DNA from 3 places in the Pseudogulbenkiania sp. FW507-F1 genome. Region 1 is predicted to be linked to each of the others. Evidence: predicted binding sites of a transcription regulator. Region 1 holds the regulator's gene; each other region holds the start of a gene.

Region 1 (7,420 bases):
ATGCGAAATGGCGAATGAAGAAACCCGAAGTCCCTGATTTTTTGAAGAACATTCGTGTGGTGCTGGCGCGCCCCAGCCATCCGGGCAATATCGGATCGGCGGCGCGGGCGATGAAGACCATGGGGCTGTCGCGGCTCTACCTGGTCGAGCCCAAGACCTTCCCCAGCCCCGAGGCCGACACGCTGGCCTCCGGCGCGGTCGACCTGTTGCAGCAGGCGGTGGTGGTCGACACGTTGGCCGAAGCCTTGTCCGGCGTCACCGTGGCCTGCGCCCTGACCAGCCGCCGCCGCGAGCTGACCACGCCGCTCTCCACTCCGCGCGAAACCACGCCGGAGCTGGTGGCGCGCGCGCGCGACGGCGAACAAGTGGCGCTGGTGTTCGGCAACGAGACCTTCGGCCTGTCGATCGACGAGGTCGAGCTGTGCAACCGGCTGGTGACCATTCCCGGCAACCCCGAGTATTTCTCGCTCAACCTGGCGATGGCGGTACAGGTGATGACCTACGAGCTGTTCAGCCACACCGGCGTCGACGTCGATTACCTGCGTCCGGAAGGGGAGAGCGCGACGCGCGACGAGGTGGAGGGCTTCTGCGGCCACCTCGACCAGACCCTGGCCGATATCGGCTACTACGAGCGGCGCAACGGCGAGCGCCTGATGCGCCGCCTGCGTACCCTGTTCAACCGCGCCAACCTGCTGCGCGAGGAAATCGACATCCTGCGCGGCTTCCTCAAGCAGGTGCAGCGCGTGGCCCAGCGCGATGACGGCCGCCGCCAGCAGTAGCACTTTCTACCTGCCCTACGCGCACCCGGCGGTGCGCGACCTGGCCTTTCTACTGACGGCGCCGGCGCCGTGGCTGACCGGCGCCGACATTCTGCCCGAGCGCCTGCTGGGCGACGCCGGACCGGGACTGTTGGCCGAACTCGACCGCGCCCCGGCGGCGCTAGTGGCCTGGCTCGCCGCCCGTCCCACCACCCGCCTTGGTCGCTACGCCGAAAACCTGCTGGCGTTCTGGTTCGAGCTCGCGCCGCACATCGAGTGCGTGGCGGCCAATCTGCAGGTGCAGAATGGCGAGCTGCGCACCATTGGCGAATTCGACTTCCTGCTGCGCATCGACGGCGAGCCGTGGCACCTCGAAACCGCCAGCAAGTTCTACCTGATGCTGGGCGAAGGGCGCCATACCCTGGTCGGCCCCAGCCTGCGCGATGCCTGGGCGCTGAAGGCGGCCAAGTTGCAGGATCAGCTCGCGCTGTCGCGCCACGCGGCGGCGCAACCCTTGTTGCCGCCCGGCTTCGTCGGCTGCCGCACCGCGGCCAGGCTGGCGGGCTGGCTGTTCTATCCCCATGCCGTGCTGCTCGAGCCGCCGCTGGCCCCCGACCTCCTCACCGGCTGGGCGCGCCCGCTGCTGGCGCCGTGGCCGCGGCGCTCGCTGGCGTCGCGCTGGGTGTGGCTGCCGCGCTTGCGCTGGCTGGCGCCGGCGCGGGTGGACGAGGCCGAGACGCTGGACGAGGACGCGCTGCGCCGCCACCTGGCGGCGGCAGAGGCGCCACAGCTGGTGGCCGAGGTCTTGCCGTTGGGGGGCGGGGACTGGGAGGAAGTGGCGCGCGGTTTTGTCTGCCCGCCGAACTGGCCGCCGCCGGCGCGACTGGCCGAGTTGCTCGACACGGTGCAGGAACTGACCAATGGCAAGGCGGGAAGCGGGGGGCGCTGAACGCCATTCATGCCGCGGTGGCCGGTGGGCCGCCCGCTGACGCTAGGACCGCGGGGGCGCGGAAGGGCTCAGAACCTGTTTACGATCTGCTGCGCTTCGGCGATACGGCGTTAAAAACGACTTTGGAATGCTCATTTACTACTTGTAAACTCCGCATCCTCAGCTGTTTTTGCCTTGTCTCGCTCTAGCTCGCGAGATCGTAAACAGGTTCTCAGTGGTTCGGCGTCGGGTGGGCGTTGGCGCAGCCGGCGACCAACTGCTTGAGCTGCTCGGGCTGCTCCAGCTGGATGTGCTTGTGGTCCACCGCGATCCAGCCCTGCTGCTGGAACTTGGACAGGGTGCGGCTCACCGTCTCCAGCTTGAGCCCCAGGAAGCTGCCGATCTCCTCGCGGCTCATGCGCAGGATGAAGTCGTTGGCGGCGAAACCGCGTACCGTCAGGCGCTGCGACAGGTTGATGAGGAAGGCGGCCAGCCGTTCCTCCGCCTTCATATTGCCCAGCAGCATCATCACGTTGTGATCGCGCACGATCTCGCGGCTCATCAGCCGGTAGAAGTGGTGTTGCAGCGAGGGAATCTCCAGCGCCAGGTTCTGCATGCGGCTGAACGGCAGCTCGCACACCTCGCTGTCTTCCAGCGCGACGGCGTTGCAGCCGTGCACGTTGGCCGAAATCCCGTCCAGTCCCATCAGTTCGCCCGACATGTGAAAGCCGGTGACCTGCTCGCGCCCGTCCTGGCTGGAGATGCAGGTCTTGAAGAAACCGGTACGTACCGCGTACAGTGACTTGAAGCCCTCGCCGTTGCGAAACAGCGCTTCGCCACGTTTCAGGCGCCGGCTCTGGCGGATCACCGCATCCAGTCGCGTCATTTCCTCACGGTTCAGACCCAGGGGCAGACACAATTCGCGCAGCGTGCAGTTGGAGCAGGAGACCTTGAGGGCTTGCAGGGGAACAACAGTCGAGTCAGTCATGCGGCATGTCCGCTTCTGTTAAGTAAGCCTTGATGTTGGTCAAAGCGTTGGGCCTTGATGTCGGTCAAAGCGTTTCTGGGAGGTTTGCCGCAAATTTACCAGTCCACCACTGGTTTTTCCATCGCGAGACATCATGAACACCACCCACCCACCGTTTTCGCCCACACGTTGCGAGTTCGACCGCGCCCTGATTGCCCGTCTCGACGGCGCCGGCCCGCGTTATACCTCGTACCCGACCGCAGACCGCTTCACCGACGACTTCAGCGCCAAGGACTACCGTCACTGGCTGCAGCAGCGCAAGATCGGCGCCAACAGCCGTCCGATCTCGCTCTACGTGCATCTGCCGTTCTGCAATACCGTGTGCTATTACTGCGGCTGCAACAAGATCATCACCAAGGACAAGAGCCGCGCCGACCGCTACCTCGATTACCTGGAGAAGGAAGTCGGCCTGGTGGCCGACGTGCTGGGGCAGCGCGAAAAAGTGATCCAGCTGCACTTCGGCGGTGGCACCCCGACCTTCCTGTCGGATGAACAGCTGGAACGGCTGATGGGGATACTCCGGACCCGCTTCGAATTCTTGGCGGAGGGAGAATATTCCATTGAGATAGATCCGCGCAAGGTGACGCGCGACACCGTGCTGCATCTGGCGCGCCTGGGCTTCAACCGGATGAGTGTCGGGGTGCAGGATTTCGAGCCGCGCGTGCAGCAGGCGGTCAACCGCATCCAGAGCGAAGAAGAGACGCGCGTGGTGATCGACGCCGCGCGCGAGGCCGGCTTCCGCTCGGTAAGCGTCGATCTGATCTACGGCCTGCCGCTGCAGACCCAGGAGTCGGTGGCGGCCACGGTCGACAAGGTCATCGCCATGGGGCCGGACCGCATCGCGCTCTATAACTACGCCCATCTGCCGACGGTGTTCATGCCGCAGCGGCGCATCAACGAGGCCGACCTGCCGCTGCCGCCGGTCAAGCTCGACATCCTGCAGCACTCGGTGGAACAGCTGGCCGCCGCCGGCTACGTGTTCATCGGCATGGACCACTTCGCCAAGCCGGAGGACGACCTCACCGTGGCGCTGCGCCAGGGCCGGCTGCAGCGCAATTTCCAGGGCTACTCCACGCACGCCGACTGCGACATGATCGGCTTCGGCGTGTCCTCCATCGGCAAGGTCGGCCCCTGTTACAGCCAGAACGAGAAGGATCTCGAGAGCTACTACGCCGCACTCGACGAAAACCGCCTGCCGGTGCTGCGCGGCATGGTGCTGGACGGCGACGACATCCTGCGCCGCTCCATCATCCAGGCGCTGATGTGCCGCTTCGCGCTGTCGGTGGAAGCCATCGAGCAGGTGCACGGCATCAACTTCGCCGAGTACTTTGCCGCCGAGATGCCGGCCATCCGCGAGTTCCAGCAGCAGGGCCTGCTCACTTTCGACGGCGACTTCCTGATGGTTGAGCCCAAAGGCCGCTTCCTGATCCGCAACATCGCCATGGCTTTCGACCGCCACCTGCGCGAGCGCCAGACCAAGGCGCGCTACTCGCGCACCATCTGATCCTTTCCCTTCCCGCCACGGCCGCCTTGCGGTCGTGGCGCGCTCTTGCCGCGGCTCTTCGTTGCGCCGCGACGACGTCGCCCCGTGTCAGCCGATGCGCCGCCACAGCCGCATCGTGCTTTTTCTCCCGACTTCCGCACCGTGCTCTTGCAGCCAGGCCTGCGCCCGCTCGCGCCCGGCGGCAAACAACTGCTGCACCAGGCCGTGATGCGGCGTGAGCTTGCTCAGGCTGTCGAGCGCGCCGGTGGTAGCGTCCGCATCGATATGGTGCAGGCGCAGCTGGCGCAGGTGTCGCTCCAGGCGGCCCAGGCCGAACAGACTTCTGCCGGCTTCGCGCTTGGCGATGGCCAGCCCTTGCAACTCGGTATGCAGCGACGAGCCGAAGCTGATGTCGTTGAGGCGGCGCTCGACCGCGCCGGCACGCCCAGGCGTCTCCTCCCACTGTTGCGGCACCAGCGTCACCAGCACGATATCGCGGGCGCGCCCCTGGTAGGCCAGCGGAAACAGCGGCGGGTTGGCGGTGAGGCCGCCGTCCCAGTAGGCTTCGCCGTCGATGTGTACGGTGTGGTGCAGCTGCGGCAGGCAGGCGGAAGCCAGCAGGTGCTCCACGCTCAGCTCGTGGGCATGGAACAGCTTGAGGCGTCCGCTGTTGACGTGGGTCGCGGCGATGAACAGCTGGATCGGGGTGGTGCGCAGCCGGGCGAAGTCGATGCTGCTGGCGATCAGCTCGCGCAGCGGGTTGTAGTCGAACGGGTTGAGCTGGTCCGAGGTCAGGAAGTGCGACAGCTGCAGCAGCCCTTGCAGCGCCACGGGCGGGGCGTGCGCCGCCGGCCAGGGGTAGAGCGCCGACAGCCGTTGCCAGAACTGTCCCAGCGCCTCGCGCGCGCCGTCGTAACCACCCTCCATCCAGCCGTAGGCCAGCAGCGCCGCGTTCATGGCGCCGGCACTGGCGCCGCTCAGCGCGGCGGGGTGATAGCGGCGTGTTTCCAGCAGCCTGTCCAGTACGCCCCAGGTAAAGGCGCCGTGCGCGCCGCCGCCTTGCAAGGCCAAGGCGATCTCAGTGGTCTTCATGGGTGTTCCCTTTCTCGAAGAAGCCAGCCTGCTACAGGCTAGAGCCGTTCTGTTGCGGGGATGTGTTGCCGGGGAATCTGCAACGCTGGGTGAGAGGTGGCGGGGCCGCTCAGGTGGCCATGGCATGACGCCGACCCGGTTTAGGCAAGCAAACTTCCGGCCATGTTCCGCAGAGGGGGCGATGTGTGGGGGATGCCGGCAGGGCAAAGTACGGCGGCAGACGTGGCCAGGCCGTCCCGGGCGATCGCCGCGGCCCGGTGGCGGGGAGAGCACAGGGCCAGAGCGGCCGATGGAGGGCGGGGAGAGCGGTGTCCAGTGCGGTGTCGCGCGGAGCGGCGCCGTGCCAGCGTCGAACCACCGGATAGGGCGGCGGAGGGCGTTAGGAGACGGTGCCCGGCTCCAGCGGACGGGGCCGGCGGTGCAGGCGGACGATGGCCTCGCCGGTCGGCGCGGCGACGGCGGAGGCCAGCGTGAAGCGGTTGAGCGCCTCGAAGAAGGCGGTGAGGCCGACGTCCAGCGCCGACTTGAGCTGGCAGCCGCTGCGCAGCGCGCAGGGCGGCTCGGCGCAGTCGATCAGGTCACTCATGCCTTCCAGGGTGCGGATGACGTCGCCCAGCCGGTAGTGATCGGCCGGGCGCGCCAGCGCCAGCCCGCCGCCCTTGCCTCGGGTGGTGACCAGCCAGCCCTGCTGCGCCATGAAGTGCACTACCTTGACCAGGTGGTTGCGCGACACGGCGAAGCGCTCGGCGATTTCCGGGATGGTGACCGGGGTGTCGCGTTCGCGGTGGGTCAGGTACATCAATACCCTGAGGCCGAGGTCGGTGAAGCGGGTCAACTGCATGATTCGTTCTGTCTCGAGTGATGCGGGCAGGATACCCCTCCCACCCGCGCGGCACAATCAGCCGGCTATGGTATGCGAGCCGAACACTTCGTAGTGGATGCGCCCGCCGTCCACCCCGGCCGCCAGCAGCCAGTCGCGCTGCGCCAGCATGAACGCCAAGGGGCCGCACAGGTAGTAGTCGGCATCCGGCAGCAGTACCTGCTCGCGCACAGCGCCCAGGTCGACGCGGCCTTGCTGGTCGTAGTCTTCGCCCAGGCGGTCTTCGGCACCCACTTCTTCGTAGAACACCACCTTGCTGACATTGTCGCATTCCGCCGCCAGCTGGTTGACGTGGCGCTTCATGGCGTGCACCGCACCGTTGCGACAGCCGTGGACGAAGGCGACGCGGCGCGGGCTTCGCGTCAGCACCAGATGGTTGAGCATGGCGAGCATCGGCGTCACGCCAACCCCGCCGCTGATCAGCACGACCGGGGTGCTGCGTTCTTCGTGCAGGAAGAAGTCGCCACCCGGCGGGGCCAGTTCGAGCTGGTCGCCTTCGTGCACGGTGTCGTGCAGCAGGTTGGAGATGCGTCCGGCCGGGGTGCTACCGTTGCCGGGTTCGCGCTTGACCGAGATGCGCAGGTAATCCTGGCCCGGTGCGTCCGACAGGCTGTACTGGCGCGGCTGCAGCAACCCCAGTTCCGGCACGAAACGCTTCAGCGTGATGTACTGGCCGGGACGGAAGCCGGGCACCGCGCCCTTGTCGGACGGGGAGAGGTAGAACGAGGTGATCTCACTGCTTTCCGCCACCTTGCGGGTGACGGTGAAGCTGCGCACGCCGGACCAGCCGCCGCGGCTCAGCGCGCCGTCGGTGTAGAGCTGTTGTTCCGCCCCGATCAGCAGGTCGGCAAGCTGGCCGTAGGCCAGGCGCCAGGCTTCCAGCAACTCGTCGCTGGCGGCTTCGCCCAGTACTTCGCTGATCGAGGACAGCAGGTGATGGCCGACGATCGGATAGTGCTCAGCACGGATGCCCAGGCCGACGTGCTTGTGGGCGATGCGCATTACCACCGGCGCCAGGACCGAAGGATCGTCGATGTGTTCGGCGTAGCCCAGTACCGCCAGCGCCAGCGCCTGCTGCTGCTGGCCGGCCTCCTGTTTGGCCTGGTTGAACACGTGCTTGAGTTCCGGGTTGTGGCTGAACATGCGGCGGTAGAAATGGCTGGTCAGGGCGACGCCGTGTTCGCGCAGAACCGGTACGGTGGCTTTGACGAGTTCGCGGTGCTGGCTGCTGAGCATGTGAAGTCCTTATAAG
Region 2 (7,420 bases), on a different contig from region 1:
GGCCGCGCCAGCGCCGGCGGCACCAGCACAGCAACAGGAAGGCGATGCCGGGGGCCAAGAGCAGGTTGGCGAGATACAGCGCGTGGGCCAGCACCACCTTGTGCTGTTCGTCCTGCCGTTCGTCGTCGCCCATGTCAGGCGGCGAACTGGGTGTCGATGACGGCCAAGAGCGCCGCCAGGGTGTCGGCGTCGTCGGTCAGCGGCTCGGCCAACGCGGTGCGGCAGGCGGTGAGCGGTGCCATGCCGGCGGCCATCAGCTTAGCGGCGTAGACCAGGAGGCGGGTGCTGACCGATTCGTCCAGGTCGTAGCCGGAAAGGCGGCGCAGCTGGCCCGCCAGCGTCACCAGTTGCTTGGCGCGCCCGGCGTCGATGCCGCTCTCGCGCACCACCACGGCGTGCTCCACCTCGGGCTGCGGGAAGTCGAAGGACATCGCCACGAAGCGCTGCCGCGTCGACGGCTTGAGGGTCTTCAGCACGTGCTGGTAGCCGGGGTTGTACGACACCACCAGCATGAAGTCGGGCGAGGCCTCCAGCACCTCGCCGGTGCGCTCGATCGGCAGGATGCGGCGGTCGTCGGTGAGCGGGTGCAGCACCACGGTGGTGTCCTTGCGCGCCTCGACCACTTCGTCGAGATAGCAGATGCCGCCCTCGCGCACGGCGCGGGTGAGCGGGCCATCGCTCCAGTAGGTGGCGCCGTCGCCGATCAGGTGGCGGCCGACCAGATCGGCGGCGGTCAGGTCGTCGTGGCAGGACACGGTGATCAGCGGCAGGCCGAGGCGCGCCGCCATGTGGGCGACGAAGCGGGTCTTGCCGCAGCCGGTGGGGCCCTTGATCAGCACCGGCAGCTGCTGACGCCAGGCGGCCTCGAACAGCTCGCATTCGGAGCCGACCGGCTGGTAGAAAGGAACATCAAGCTGGGCCGAAACGGTGGGTGCGTTCATGGCGTTCTCTCACAGGAAACTAAAAATCAACACGGCGCTCACCAGCGCCAGCCAGCCGTGCACGGTCAGCCGCAGCCAGGCTGGGGCGTGGCGCAGGGCCATGTAGTGCTCGACGATGGCCAGACCCTTGAGCCAGGCCACCGACAACGCCGCCAGCGCAAGGTGGCCGGGGGTGAGGTGAGCGTCAGCAAGAAAAGCCGCCAGCAGGGTCAGCGCGGTCAACCACAGCCACACCCGCCAGACGGTAGGGAAATCTCTCAAAGCGTTCATAGTCATCAACTTACGCGTCGGGCCCCGGCCTCACCTTGACCAAGGGCAAGCAATAAAAATCACTCAGAACCGGTTCAGGATGTGTCGCGGGTGGCCCTCGGCTGGGCTACGCCATGGCGTCCCGATCAGGGACGTGCAACACGATCGTGGACAGGCTCTAACGTGCCACGTACACCAGCGCGAACAGCACCACCCACACCAGGTCCACCATGTGCCAGTAGGCGGCGGCGGTCTCCACACCGGCGAGCTGGCCCGGCCGGTAGCGCCCGTCGCGGGCGTACACGGCCACGGCACCGATGATCACCATGCCGAGGATGACGTGCAGGAAGTGGAAGAAGGTGAGCGACAGGTAGAACATCCAGAAGGTGTCGCTCGACAGCGTGATGCCGGCGGCGAACTTGCCGGCGAACTCGCCGCACTTGAGCACCACGAAGCCCATTCCCAGCGCCACGGTCAGCCACAGCAGACGCCGGGCGGTGCGCTGGCGATCGAGCACGAAGGCCCGCACCGCCGCCGACACGCTGGCGCTGCCGGCAATCAGCAGCAGGGTATTGACGGTGGGCACGCCCAGCGCCAGCTGGCGCTGGCCGGCGACGAAGGTGGCAGGGTCGTGCGCCCGGGCATAGCCGTAGGCGAGAAAGAACACCCCGAACACCAGCAGCTCGGCGAGGATGAAGAACCACATCGCCAGATCGCCCGGCACCTCGCGCGGGTTGGCCGAAGCCGACAGGGTTACGCTCTGGTTCATATTTGCCTCCCAGGGTCCGGCCCGGCCCCGCATCGCACACGCAGCGGGCCAAACCGGCTTCCGATAAAAAAAGGCGACCCGAATCCCCCCGGGCCGCCTTTAGCTACACACACTCAGTGGGCGGCTTCGTCGGTCTTGCCCTTGACGAAGAAGCTGATGATGTAGAGCGCGAGACCGATGAAGAACACCACACCGCTGGCTTCACGCAGCCAGTAGTAGGTCGCGGCATGGTCCTGAGCGGCCATGAACGGCATCGGCGTGGTACCCATGCGCTGCAGCGACACCTGCACGTAGCCGGCGGCGGTCAGGAACAGCGTGATGGCCACCATGGCGAGGGTCATCAGCCAGAACGACACCATCTCCAGTTTCTGGGCGCCGCGGCTGTTGGCCTCGCGACCACGCAGCTTGGGCATGGTGTAGGAGATCATCGTGATCACCACCATGGCGTAGGCACCGTAGAAGGCCATGTGACCGTGCGCGGCGGTGAGCTGGGTGCCGTGCGTCAGGTAGTTCACCGGAGCCAGCGTATGCAGGAAGCCCCACACCCCGGCGCCGAGGAAGGCCATCACACCGGTCCCCAGGGCCCACAGCACGGCGGCCTTGTTCGGATGTTCGCGACGGCGACGGTTGACCATGTTGAAGGCGAACAGCGTCATCATGAAGAACGGAATCGGTTCGATCGCCGAGAAGATCGAGCCCCACCACTGCCAGTACCCCGGGGTACCGATCCAGTAGTAGTGGTGACCGGTGCCGATGATGCCGGAGATCAGCGTCATGGCGATGATCACGTACAGCCACTTCTCCACCACCTCGCGGTCGACGCCGGTCACCTTGATCAGCACGAAGGCCAGCATGGCGCCCATGATCAGTTCCCACACGCCTTCCACCCACAGGTGCACCACGTACCACCAGAAGTACTTGTCCAGCACCAGGTTGGTCGGGTTGTAGAACGAGAACAGGAAGAAGATCGCCAGGCCCCACAGCCCCAGCATCATCACCAGGCTGACGCTGGTCTTGCGGCCGGACAGCACGGTCATCGACAGGTTGTAGAGGAAGGACAGCGCCACCAGCACGATCCCCACCTTGGTGATGGTGGGCTGCTCCAGGAACTCGCGTCCCATGGTCGGCAGGATCTCGTTATGGGTCAGCTGGGCCAGCGTGGCGTACGGTACCGACAGGTAGCCGACGATGGTCAGGGCGCCCGCCACCAGGAACACCCAGAAGGTGATGATGGCGAGTTTAGGACTGTGCAGCTCCCGTTCCGACTCCTCCGGAATCATGTAGTAACCGGCGCCCATGAAGCCGAACAGCAGCCACACGATCAACAGGTTGGTGTGCACCATGCGCGCCACGTTGAACGGAATTTCCGGGAACAGGAAATCACCGATCACGTACTGCAGGCCCATGATCAGGCCGAACACGATCTGGCCGAAGAACAGCCCGATGGCGGCAATGAAGTAAGGCTTGGCTACCGCCTGCGAGCGGTATTTCAGCCGGGTGGCGGCGTGTTCCTCCACACCCCGAGGGGTGTCGAGAACCGCCGTGGTCGAGGTACTCATGCGAATCTCCCTAAATCTGACAAGAATTCATCCCGCTCGGCAGCCTTAGCCTTCGATGTTGGGCGGCCAGTTGTTGGTATTGATCTCGGAGCTGTACTTGAGGAAGGCGACCAGGTCGTCCAGTTCGCCGTCGGTCAGATGGAACTGCGGCATCTGGCGACGACCCGGGGCGCCGGTCGGCTGACCCTTGATCCAGGCCTTGATGAACTCCGGTCCGCGGCGCTGGTAGACGTTGCCCAGTTCCGGCGCAAAGTAGGCGCCCTCACCCAACAGGGTGTGGCAGCCGATACAGTTGCGCGTCTCCCAGATGTTCTTGCCGCGCGCGACCTGCTCGGTCAGGTTGACGCGGTTGTCGCGCTTGGGCAGCGCCTGGGTGGTATCGAACGTCAATGCAAGAAACAACAGAAAGAAAAACACCGCCCCACCATAGAAAATATTGCGGGCGGTCGACTTGGTGAAGCTGGCGCTCATACGGCCTCCTATCACATATCACCGGAAACACCCGGTGCCTGGGGTAAACTGTATGGGCGATACATGTTTACGACATTGATGCGAATCAACGATTTCCCGGCCGCGCCATTCCTACACTTGCGCCATTGTCATCGCCTTGCTGCAGGAGTCCGCATGAACCACCCCGCCTCTCCCCCCCTCTCGGCAGCGGCCGCCAGCGCCGCTCAGACCGCCTCCGCCAACGACGACTTTCCCCCCGGCACGGTCTGTCTGATCGGCGCCGGACCGGGTGATCCGGAGCTCATCACGGTCAAGGGACTGGCCCGGTTGCAACGAGCCGAGGTGGTGCTGTACGACCACCTGGTCGACCCCGCCGTGCTGGCACTGGCGTCGCCCTCGGCCTGGCGCATTGACGTCGGCAAGGAAGCCAGCCGCCACACCTTGCCGCAGGGCGAGATCAACGCCCTGCTGATCCGCCAGGCACGCCAGGGCCGGCGCGTGGCGCGCCTCAAGGGCGGCGACCCGTTCCTGTTCGGCCGCGGCGGCGAAGAGGTCCAGGCGCTGGCCGAGGCCGGCATTCCGTGCGAAGTGATCCCCGGCATCACCGCCGCCTGCGGTGCCGCGGCGCGCGGGCTGATCCCGCTCACCCACCGCGACCACGCCCAAGGCGTGAGCTTCGTCACCGGCCACCGCCGCGACGGCGAAGACGAACTCGAGTGGACGCGCCACACCGGCGCCGAGGAAACCCTGGTGATCTACATGGGCCTGGCCGAAGCGGCGCGCATCTGTGCCGAGCTGATGCGCCACGGCCGCCCCGGCACCACCCCCGCCGCCGTGATCGAGCGCGCCACCACGCCGCAGCAGCGCATCGTCAGCGCCGACCTGGCCACCCTGCCGGCACGCATCGCGGCGGCCGGCGTGCGTCCGCCAGCCTTGCTGATCATCGGCGAGGTGGTGCGGCTCTACCCGACGCTGAGCGCCGCCTCAGCCCCCGTGGCAGCCGCGCCGGCATGAGCCTGCCGGCACGCACCGGAAGTGTTGCATCGACCCGACACCGGCCCCGAGCAGGGCCGGCGCGCATCGGCCCGGCGGTAGCGGCTCGGCAGCTCAACAGCCGACCAGTTTCGTCACCAAAGCGACTATTCTCCCCGCCGGCTCCCCGCGTCGGCGGGCACCGCCGACACCCTGCCCGCTGCGCCGCGTCCGTGCCGCCGCCGGCGCGTGACGAATCACGTTGACAGGCTGCGGCGGCATCTCTAGATTCGGCACCAGCCGCGTCAAACATTGCGGGAGAGACCACCTTGAGCGGTGGCGCCGAAGGGGTATCGCCCCAGAAACTCTCAGGCAAAAGAACCGCAATGTCGTTCGGCTCTCTGGAGAGTAGGCCCGTGAGGCCTCGCCGAAGGAAGCATGGCCGGGTGCCCGTCACCCCGCCGTAATCTCTCAGGCAAAAGGACAGAGGGGGCGTCATCTGACCTGTGTCGGATGGGGACCCGCGTCCGTGCCGTTGCACCCGCCCTTTACCCCTTCCCTCGCCCGTGCGGGCCACAGGTCGACACCAACGACCGGGCACGCGGCGGCCGCCATTGGCCGCCGGCCCTGCAACAACAAGGACAGCACATGTTTACCCAGGATATGCAGATTGCCGGCTTCGACGACGCCCTGTGGAACGCGCTGGAGGCCGAGCGCCAGCGCCAGGAAGATCACATCGAGCTGATCGCCTCCGAAAACTACACCAGCCCGCGCGTGATGCAGGCGCAGGGCTCGCAACTCACCAACAAATATGCCGAAGGCTACCCCGGCAAGCGCTACTACGGCGGCTGCGAGCACGTCGACGTGGTCGAGCAGCTCGCCATCGACCGCGCCAAGCAGCTGTTCGGCGCCGACTACGCCAACGTGCAGCCGCACTCCGGCTCGCAGGCCAACGCCGCCGTCTACATGGCGCTCTTGGAACCGCACGACACCGTGCTGGGCATGAGCCTGGCGCACGGCGGCCATCTCACCCACGGCGCCAAGGTCAACTTCTCCGGCAAGATCTACAACGCGGTACAGTACGGCCTCAACCCGGACACCGGCGAGATCGACTACGACGAAGTGCAAAGGTTGGCCGAAGAACACAAGCCGAAGATGATCGTGGCCGGCTTCTCCGCCTACTCCCTGGTGCTCGACTTCGCCCGCTTCCGCGAAATCGCCGACAGCGTCGGTGCCTACCTGTTCGTCGACATGGCGCACGTCGCCGGCCTGGTCGCCGCCGGGCTCTACCCGAACCCGGTGCCGTTCGCCGACGTCGTCACCACCACCACCCACAAGACCCTGCGCGGCCCGCGCGGCGGCCTGATCCTGTGCAAGAGCAACCCGGAGCTGGAGAAGAAGTTCAACTCGCTGGTGTTCCCCGGCATCCAGGGCGGCCCGCTGATGCACGTCATCGCCGCCAAGGCGGTGGCCTTCCTCGAGGCGCAGCAGCCGGAATTCAAGGCCTACCAGCAACAGGTCATCGCCAACGCCCGCGCCATGGTCACGGTGTTCCAGAACCGCGGTTACAGCGTGGTGTCCAACAAGACGGACGACCACCTGTTCCTGCTGTCGCTGATCAGCCAGGGGCTGACCGGCAAGGCGGCTGACGCGGCACTGGGCGCGGCGCACATCACGGTGAACAAGAACGCCGTGCCGAACGACCCGCAAAGCCCGTTCGTCACCAGCGGCATCCGCATCGGCACCCCGGCCGTCACCACGCGCGGCTTCAAGGAAGCCGAAGTGGAGCGCGTGGCCGGCTGGATCTGCGACATCCTCGACGACATCGAGAACCCGGCGGTGATCGAGCGCGTCAAGCACCAGGTGGCCGAGCTGTGCGCAGCTTTCCCGGTGTACCGCGGCTAAGAACCCGCCTCACGATCGGTCGCGCACGCCGCAGGATGGGGGCAATTCAGAGGAACCCATCATCGATGGATTTCCCATCCTGCGATGAGGACAATGCCAACAGCCCTCTCGGAAACGTGGCAGGATCGTGACCCTTGATCAAGTTTTACCCCGGCCGGAAACGGCCGGGGGTTGTCTCCCGAATTCATCAGGCCCCCGCCTAGCGGGGTGCCGTAGCAAGAGAAGCAACCATGGCAATCAGCGTCTTTGACCTGTTCAAGATCGGTATCGGCCCGTCCAGTTCGCACACCGTGGGGCCGATGCGTGCCGCGCGCCAGTTCGTCGCCCGGCTGGAGAAGGACGGCCTGCTGGAAAGAGTGGCCAGCGTGCGCAGCGAGCTGTTCGGCTCACTCGGCGCCACCGGCAAGGGCCACGGCTCGGACGTGGCGGTACTGCTCGGCCTGCAGGGCGAACTACCGGACGAAGTCGACACCGACGCGGTGCCGGCCATGGTGGCAGCAATCCGCAGCAACAAACGGCTGTCGCTGCTCGGCCAGCACGAAGTGGTGTTCACCGAGCCGGAGCACCTGGTGCTG
Region 3 (7,420 bases), on a different contig from region 1:
CCTTGCTGCTGGCGACCATCACGGTGGCGCTGTTCCATCTGCCGGTGGCCACCATCGGCAGCAAGTTCGGCGGCATTCCGCAGGGGCTGCCGGCGTTCTCCGGCCTGGCGCTGGACTGGGCGACGCTGTCCGAACTGATGACGCCGGCCTTCACCATCGCGCTGTTGGGCGCCATCGAGTCGCTGCTGTGCGCGGTGGTGGCCGACAGCCTCACCGGCGACAAGCACGACGCCAACCAGGAGCTGATCGCGCAGGGCATCGCCAACATGGTGGTGCCGTTCTTCGGTGGCATCCCGGCCACCGGGGCGCTGGCGCGTACCGCCACCAACATCAGCAACGGCGGGCGCACCCCGGTGGCCGGGATGGTGCACGCCGCATTGCTGTTGCTGGTGATCCTGGTGGCGGCGCCGCTGGCGTCCTACATCCCGCTGGCGGTGCTGGCGGCGATTCTGGTGGCGGTGGCGCTGAAGATGGGCGACTGGGATATCCGCAAGGCGGCGCAGTTTCCGCGCCACGACACCGCGGTGCTGGTGGTGACCTTCCTGCTCACCGTCGCCTTCGATCTCACCATCGCGGTGGAGATCGGCCTGCTGATGTCGGCGGTGTTCTTCATCCAGAGCATGGCGCGCAATACCAGCGTGCAGCGGCTGCGGCCGGAGCATGCCCAGCTGTTCGAGCGCCATTCCATCGCCGGCAAAGCGGTGCCGCCGGGCTGCGCGGCGTTCCGGGTGGAGGGCGCGCTGTTCTTCGGTGCCGCCGATACGGTGGAGCAGGTGCTGCACGACGCGCCGGACGCGCGCGTGATCATTCTGCAGCTGCACCGGCTGGTGCTGCTCGACACCACCGGCCTGCTGGCGCTGTCGGCGCTGCGCCAAAGGTTGGCCGAAGAGCGGCGCACGCTGATCCTGTGCGGTGCCGGGGCCGAGGTGATGGGGTTGCTGGTCGGCTCTAGGCTGGCGGCGGAAATGGGCGAGCGCAACATTCAGCCCGATCTCGCCACGGCGCTGATGCGCGCCGAGGAACTGCTGACCAGCGGGGTGGTGTGGGCGTAGAAAAAGCCTTGATTGATCGGATATTGTTTATTTTTGTGCCGACAATTTTTGATTTGTAGCAATTAATTTAATAAAAATGACGAATCCAGGGCGCTTGTGAGGAGGCGCTGGTGTAGACTTGCGCTGCTGTCGTAGCGGGTAAGGTGCTGCACCGTGCCCCGGTGCCGCCGGCGGGCGACGACGGTGGCCGGCAGGCCGTTCTGCCACTCCCCTGCAAGGATTCATCATGGAGCACCCGCAGCGCGTGGCGCGGCACACCCTGTTCGAAGACGTTCAGGCGATCGTGATCGGCACGCTGTTCATCTCGCTCGGCGTCGCGCTGTTCGCCCAGGCCAAACTGCTGACCGGCGGCACCGCCGGCCTCGCCTTCCTGATCCACTACGCCACGCCGCTGAGCTTCGGCCAGGTGTTCTTCGTCATCAACCTGCCGTTCTACTACCTCGCCATCAAGCGCATGGGCTGGCGCTTCACGGTGAAGACCTTCTGCGCCGTGCTGCTGCTGTCGCTGTTCTCCGAGCTGCAGTCGCACTTCATCCACATCGACGGCCTCAACCCGTTCTACGCCGGCGTGGTCGGCGGCCTGCTGATGGGCGCCGGTTTCCTGATGCTGTTCCGCCACCAGGCCAGCCTGGGCGGCATCAACATCGTCACGCTCTACCTGCAGGACAAGTACGGCATCCGCGCCGGCAAGCTGCAGATGGCGATCGACGTCAGCATCGTCAGCGCGGCGCTGTGGGTGGTGAACCCGCTGGCGGTGCTGGTGTCGGTACTGGGCGCGGTGGTGCTCAACCTGATCCTCGCCGTCAACCACAAGCCGGGCCGCTACCTCGCCGCCTGAGCGCCCGCCGCGCACCGCTGCCCGGCGCTCGCGGGGCCTGTTCGGTGGCGCGGCCGAGCACTTGCAGCGACCCGATGCCGGCTAGGTTTTTCCTTTCCTTGCCGCTTGGCGCTCCCTCAGCGCGCCAGGCTGGGCAGCAGGCTGAAGCCGTTGCGCGAGCCGGTGGTCACGTAGCCGACCAGCTGGCTGTCGCGATGGGCGAGCGCGGTCAGTCCGTCGTCCCCCTCGCTGATCTGCCAGTCGAGGGCGTTGCCCTGGGTGACCCCGGCCAGCTGGATCGGGTAGCGCGGCGTCTTCACCGCCACCGGCAGGGGGCCGAAGCGGACCGGTGTCGGCGTGCCGGCCAGCGTGCTGGCCAGCGCGTTGGCCGACAGCGTGATCGGCTGCAGGTAGGGCAGGATCTGCCCCTCGATTTCGGCGCAGTCCCCCAGCGCATAGACGTGGGGTTGCGAGGTGCGCAGGTAGGCGTCGACGACGATGCCGCGCCCCGTCTCCAGTCCGGCCGCCAGCTCCAGCCGCGGCTTCAGGCCCGCCGCGCAGACCACGGCGTCCACCGCCAGCGTGTCGCCGTCGCTCAGCGTCACGCGGTAGCCTTGCTCGGCCCGCTCGACCCGTTCCACCCCGGTGCCGAAGCGCAGCGTGACCTGGTCCATGACGTCGTGCAGGCGTTGGCTGACCACCTCGGGCACCAGCCGCTCCAGCAGGCGGCTGCCGATGTCCACCAGCGTGACGCGCTTGTGCTGGGCGATGTCGTGGGCGATTTCGGTGCCGATCAGGCCGCCGCCGATGACCAGCACGTGCTCGCTCCGGTTGAGCCGGTCGAGGTAACGCCGGTACTGCTCCAGGTTGTTCAGGGTCAGGATGTCCTGCGCCGCGTCGCCGCCGACGGGCGGGACGAAGGGCTCGGCCCCCACCGCCAGCACCAGGTCGCTGTAGGGAATCTGCGCTTCCCCCGCGGTGATCTTCTGCGCGACAAAATCGATGGCGCTGACCCGGGTACGCGGCCGCACCATGATCTTCAGCTCGGCCGCCATGCCGGTGGCGTTGTTCAGGGTGAGCCGTTCGGCACTGGCCTGATGCCCGAAGCCGTGGCTCAGTTGCGGCTTGGGGTAGTGTTCGCCGCCATCCTCGGTGAGGACGACGACCGGCGTGGTGCTGTCGTGCTGGCGGAACGCCCGGGCCAGGGTGTAGCCGGCATGGCCACTGCCGATGATGACGAGGGGCTTTTTCATCGTGTTTTCTCCAGAAGCCGTCGCTTAGGCGGGGACAAAGTCGCTCTTGCCCATGAAGCACACCGGGCAGAGGAAGGTCTCGGGGACGTCCTGCCAGGCGGTGCCGGCGGCGACCCCCTGGGCCGCGTCCCCCTGCTGCGGGTCGTAAATCCACGAGCAGGTCTTGCAGCGCATCTTGCCGCTGCAGCCGCACGCGGCGGCGGCGTCCGCCGTATTCTGTCCGGTGCTGCCCAGTTGCTCGATGAACGCCTCGCCAAAACGCACCCCCTGGGCGAGGGCATCGTCGTTCGGCCGCCATTCGGCGGTGATGCCCGGGTTGAGCACGCGGAAACCAGCGTCGTCCAGGCGCTTGGCGATACGTTCCACCGCACCACCGCTCCAGCCGTGGGTGCCGAAGGAGGCGGCCGCCTTGTTCTTGAAGCGCAGGCCGGTCATTTCCTCGAGCAGGGCGGCAACATGCGGCAACATCACGTTGTTGACGGTCGGGCTGCCGACCAGAATGGCCTTGGACTTGAACACGTGGGTGAGGACGTCGTTCTTGTCAGTGTTGGACAGGTTGAACAGCTTGATCACGACATCCTGGTCCGCCTTGCGGATGCCTTCGGCAATCGCCTCGGCCATCATGCGGGTGCCGTTCCACATGGTGTCGTAGACCAGGGTGATCTGGTTCTCCTGGTAGTCGTCGGCCCACTTCAGGTATTGCTCGACGATCTGGGTCGGCTTGTCGCGCCAGATGATGCCGTGGCTGGTGGCGATCATGTCGATCGGCAGGTTCAGCGCCAGAACTTCATGAATCTTCTGGGTCACCAGCGGGCTGAACGGGGTCAGGATATTGGCGTAATACTTGATGCATTCTTCCTGCAGTTCGACCGGGTCGCACTGGTCGTTGAACATCTGGGCGCTGGCGTAGTGTTGGCCGAAGGCATCGTTGCTGAACAGCACGGCGTCGCCGGTCAGGTAGGTGGCCATGCTGTCCGGCCAGTGCAGCATCGGCATCTCGACAAACACCAGTTGCTTGCCGTTGCCGAGGTCGAGGCTGTCCCCGGTCTTGACGATCTGGAAATTCCAGTCCTGGTGGTAGTGGCCGCGTAGCGATTTGACGCCGTTGGCAGTGCAGTAGATCGGCGTGTCGGGGATGCGCGCCATCAGTGCCGGCAAGGCGCCGCTGTGGTCGATCTCGTTATGGTTGGCGATGATGTAATCGATGGCGCCGAGGTCCACCTCCTTGGCCAGATTGGCGACGAATTCTTCGGCGTAAGGCGCCCAGACGGTATCGATCAGGGCGATTTTTTCTTCCTTGACCAGATAGCTGTTGTAGCTGGAGCCGCGATGGGTGCTGTATTCGCTGCCGTGAAATTCACGCAGTTCCCAATCCTGTTTACCAACCCAGCGGATGTTGTTTTTGACGGTGAAAGCCATGGCAGAGAGCTCCTTGAGGTATAAGATTCGTGTGAAATGAATCTTATACTTCATAACATTCACCGTAAATGAATCTTATTGGTTATCATGAATTCGCTTGAGGTATATCAAGAGCGGGCTGTTGCCGTGCCCTGTATGCCTATATCGTATGCCAGAATCAAGCTTGGGCCCGCTGTCGCGGCGCCACAGGCAAGATAGAATGCAGGTTCGACCCCAACCGGGCCTACCTGATTGAACAACCCCATGGAACGGCACCGATCGTGCGACTGACGGCTTTTACCGATTACTGCCTGCGCGTGATGATGTACAGCGCGCTGGCGGGCGAGCGCCTGGTGACGATCAACGAGATCGCCCAGGCGTACGGCATTTCCGCCAGCCACCTGACCAAGGTGGTGTTTTTCCTCGGCCAGCATGGCTATCTCACCACCGTGCGCGGCAAGGGCGGAGGGATGCGCCTGGCGGGCGATCCGCGGCAGGTCAACCTCGGCAAACTAGTGCGTGCCGCCGAGACCGACAACGTGCTGGTCGAGTGTTTCGATCCCCTGCACTCGCAATGCCGCATCGCCTCGGCGTGCCGCCTGATGAACGTGCTGCATGCGGCCCAGGAGGCCTTTTACGGCGAATTGTCGCGCCATACCCTGGCCGATCTGCTGGTTCAGCCGGCGGGGCTGGGGCGGGCCTTGGGCATCGAGATCCGGCTCGTCTCCGATTGAGAAACCCGGCGCGGCGACGCCGCGTCACGCGCTGTTCTTGATCGGCTCCATTTCTTTGCGGTTCTGCAGGCAATCCAGAAACCCCGCCAGCAACGGCGGAACGGGCCCAGGGCGCGTCGCCAGCCCCAGCGACAGGTACGCCCCCTCGTCGCTGAGCGGCAGATAGCGCACCCCCGGCATCTTCACGCACTCCAGCGGCGAGGGCAGCAGCGCCACGCCGAGACCCGCCGCCACCAGCCCGATCTGGGTGGTGGCCTCGCGCGCTTCCTGCACAATCCTCGGTTCGAAGCCGGCCGCCAGGCAGAGCTGGCGCACCTGCACGTTGAGCCCGGTGCCGGCGCCGGCCGGGTAGATGATGAAACTCTCGTCGCGCAACTGCTCCAGCGACGCGTGGGGCTGCGCGGCCAGCGGGTGGCGGGCGTTGATCACCAGCCGCAGCGGGTCGCGGTGGATCTCGCGCAGTTGCAGGTCGGGCGGGTTTTCCTTGCCGTGGAAACGCACGAAGCCGATGTCCAGCCGTTCTGCGCGCAGCGCCTCGAACTGCAGCGCGGTGAACATCTCGCGCAGCGTCAGCTGCACCTGCGGGTAGTGGCGGCGATAGTCGGAGATCAGCCCGGGCAACAGGCTGGTGAATGGCAGCGAGGAGGTGAAGCCGACGCGCAGCTCGCCCACCTCGCCGCGCGCGGCGCGGCGGGCATCGTCGGCGGCCTGTTCCACCTCGGCTAGGATGCGGCGGGCGTGCTGCAGGTAGCGCTCCCCGGCATCGGTCAGCGCCACGCGGCGCTTGCTGCGCTCGAACAGGGCGACGCCCAGTTGTTCTTCCAGCGAGCGAATCTGCTGGCTCAAGGGCGGCTGGGCGATGTGCAGGCGTTCGGCGGCGCGGGTGAAGTTGAGTTCTTCGGCGACGACGACGAAGTAACGCAGGTGACGCAGTTCCACGTGATATCTTTTACGTATTAATCAACGATTAAATATATATTGGACTGGCGTTTTGTCCAGTCCTAGCATTCGGTTATCCAGCCCCTGACCGGGGCCGCCAGCCGAGTCTTGACCATGTCTTCCGATGCCTTAGCCGTATCCCGCGCCACTGTTTTTCCCGCTCCGCCCACCGCCCCGGTGCACGAACGACTGCGTGCCGGCACCCCCGCCTTCCGCCGCACCAGCTGGGGCATGTTCTTCGGCGGTTTCGCCACCTTTTCCTCACTGTACGGCATGCAGCCGCTGATGCCGATGTTCTCGCACGACTTCGGCCTGTCGCCGGCGGCGGCCAGCGGCGTGGTGTCGGCCGCAACCGGCGCGCTGGCGGTGGCGCTGATCCCGATGAGCCTCCTGGCCGACCGCTACGGCCGCAAGCCGGTGATGAACCTGTCGCTCGGCCTGGCCGCGTTGTTGACGCTGCTGGCGGCATTTGCCGGCAGTTTCGGCCAACTGCTGCTGCTGCGCACCCTGCTGGGCATCGCGCTGGCCGGCATCCCGGCGGTGGCGATGGCCTATCTGAGCGAGGAGATCGAGCCGGCCTCGCTGGGGCAGTCGATGGGGCTGTATATCGCCGGCAACGCGCTGGGCGGCATGAGCGGACGCTTTTTCCTGTCGCTGATGAGCGAATGGGCCAGCTGGCGCGAGGCGGTGGCGGTGCTGGGCCTGTTCGGGCTGGGGTCGGCCGTGGTGTTCTGGCGCTGCCTGCCGCCGTCGCGGCATTTCCGTCCGGCGCGGCTGGTGCTGGGCGAGGTGCGCGGCAACCTGCGCCTGCATCTGGCCGATGACGGTCTGCCCTGGTTGTTCGCCACGGCCTTTTTGCTGATGGGCTGCTTCGTCAGCCTGTACAACTACCTCGGCTACCACCTGGCGCTGGCGCCGTTCAACCTGTCGCCGAGCGCGGTCGGCGCGGTGTTCCTGCTGTACGTGGTGGGGATGTGGAGCTCGGCCTGGGTGGGGCGGCTGGCCGACCGTCTGGGGCGGCGCAACGTGTTGTGGGTCATGGTGAGCCTGATGCTGGCCGGGCTGACGCTGACGCTGGCCGGCACGCTGTGGCTGGTGGTGCCGGGCATCGCGGTGTTCACCTTCGGTTTCTTCGGCGCGCACTCGGTGGCGAGCAGCTGGATCGGCCGCCGCGCCAGCCGGGCGCGCGGTCTGGCCTCGGCGCTCTACCTGAGCTGCTACTACCTG

Evidence for each region. Region 1 encodes FNR, which switches genes on or off when oxygen is low (the NO sensors DNR and NnrR bind a similar motif). Its sites were predicted from a motif close to TTGATNNNNATCAA; they were not measured.
Region 2: the regulator FNR is predicted to act here: its motif matches at 4,065-4,078, upstream of cobA (uroporphyrinogen-III C-methyltransferase).
Region 3: the regulator FNR is predicted to act here: its motif matches at 4,639-4,652, upstream of norV (anaerobic nitric oxide reductase flavorubredoxin).

Annotation. Positions count from the first base shown of each region.
Region 1 is NZ_JBYSWM010000007.1:152,022-159,441, reverse strand. Features, by position in the region: gene AC3WG5_RS06745 (RNA methyltransferase) at 15-779, shown strand; gene AC3WG5_RS06740 (DUF1853 family protein) at 757-1,707, shown strand; gene fnr (fumarate/nitrate reduction transcriptional regulator Fnr) at 1,919-2,674, opposite strand; gene hemN (oxygen-independent coproporphyrinogen III oxidase) at 2,808-4,217, shown strand; gene AC3WG5_RS06725 (patatin-like phospholipase family protein) at 4,305-5,288, opposite strand; gene AC3WG5_RS06720 (RrF2 family transcriptional regulator) at 5,668-6,129, opposite strand; gene hmpA (NO-inducible flavohemoprotein) at 6,187-7,404, opposite strand.
Region 2 is NZ_JBYSWM010000028.1:5,598-13,017, reverse strand. Features, by position in the region: gene AC3WG5_RS15785 (hypothetical protein) at 1-133, opposite strand, end outside; gene AC3WG5_RS15780 (CbbQ/NirQ/NorQ/GpvN family protein) at 135-941, opposite strand; gene AC3WG5_RS15775 (cytochrome C oxidase subunit IV family protein) at 951-1,211, opposite strand; gene AC3WG5_RS15770 (cytochrome c oxidase subunit 3 family protein) at 1,369-1,959, opposite strand; gene AC3WG5_RS15765 (cbb3-type cytochrome c oxidase subunit I) at 2,073-3,518, opposite strand; gene AC3WG5_RS15760 (c-type cytochrome) at 3,564-3,989, opposite strand; gene cobA (uroporphyrinogen-III C-methyltransferase) at 4,143-4,982, shown strand; glycine riboswitch at 5,246-5,334, shown strand; gene glyA (serine hydroxymethyltransferase) at 5,589-6,845, shown strand; gene AC3WG5_RS15745 (L-serine ammonia-lyase) at 7,076-7,420, shown strand, end outside.
Region 3 is NZ_JBYSWM010000002.1:169,521-176,940, reverse strand. Features, by position in the region: gene AC3WG5_RS02340 (SulP family inorganic anion transporter) at 1-1,052, shown strand, start outside; gene AC3WG5_RS02335 (YitT family protein) at 1,279-1,890, shown strand; gene AC3WG5_RS02330 (FAD-dependent oxidoreductase) at 2,007-3,122, opposite strand; gene norV (anaerobic nitric oxide reductase flavorubredoxin) at 3,147-4,541, opposite strand; gene AC3WG5_RS02320 (RrF2 family transcriptional regulator) at 4,802-5,254, shown strand; gene AC3WG5_RS02315 (LysR substrate-binding domain-containing protein) at 5,279-6,193, opposite strand; gene AC3WG5_RS02310 (MFS transporter) at 6,308-7,420, shown strand, end outside.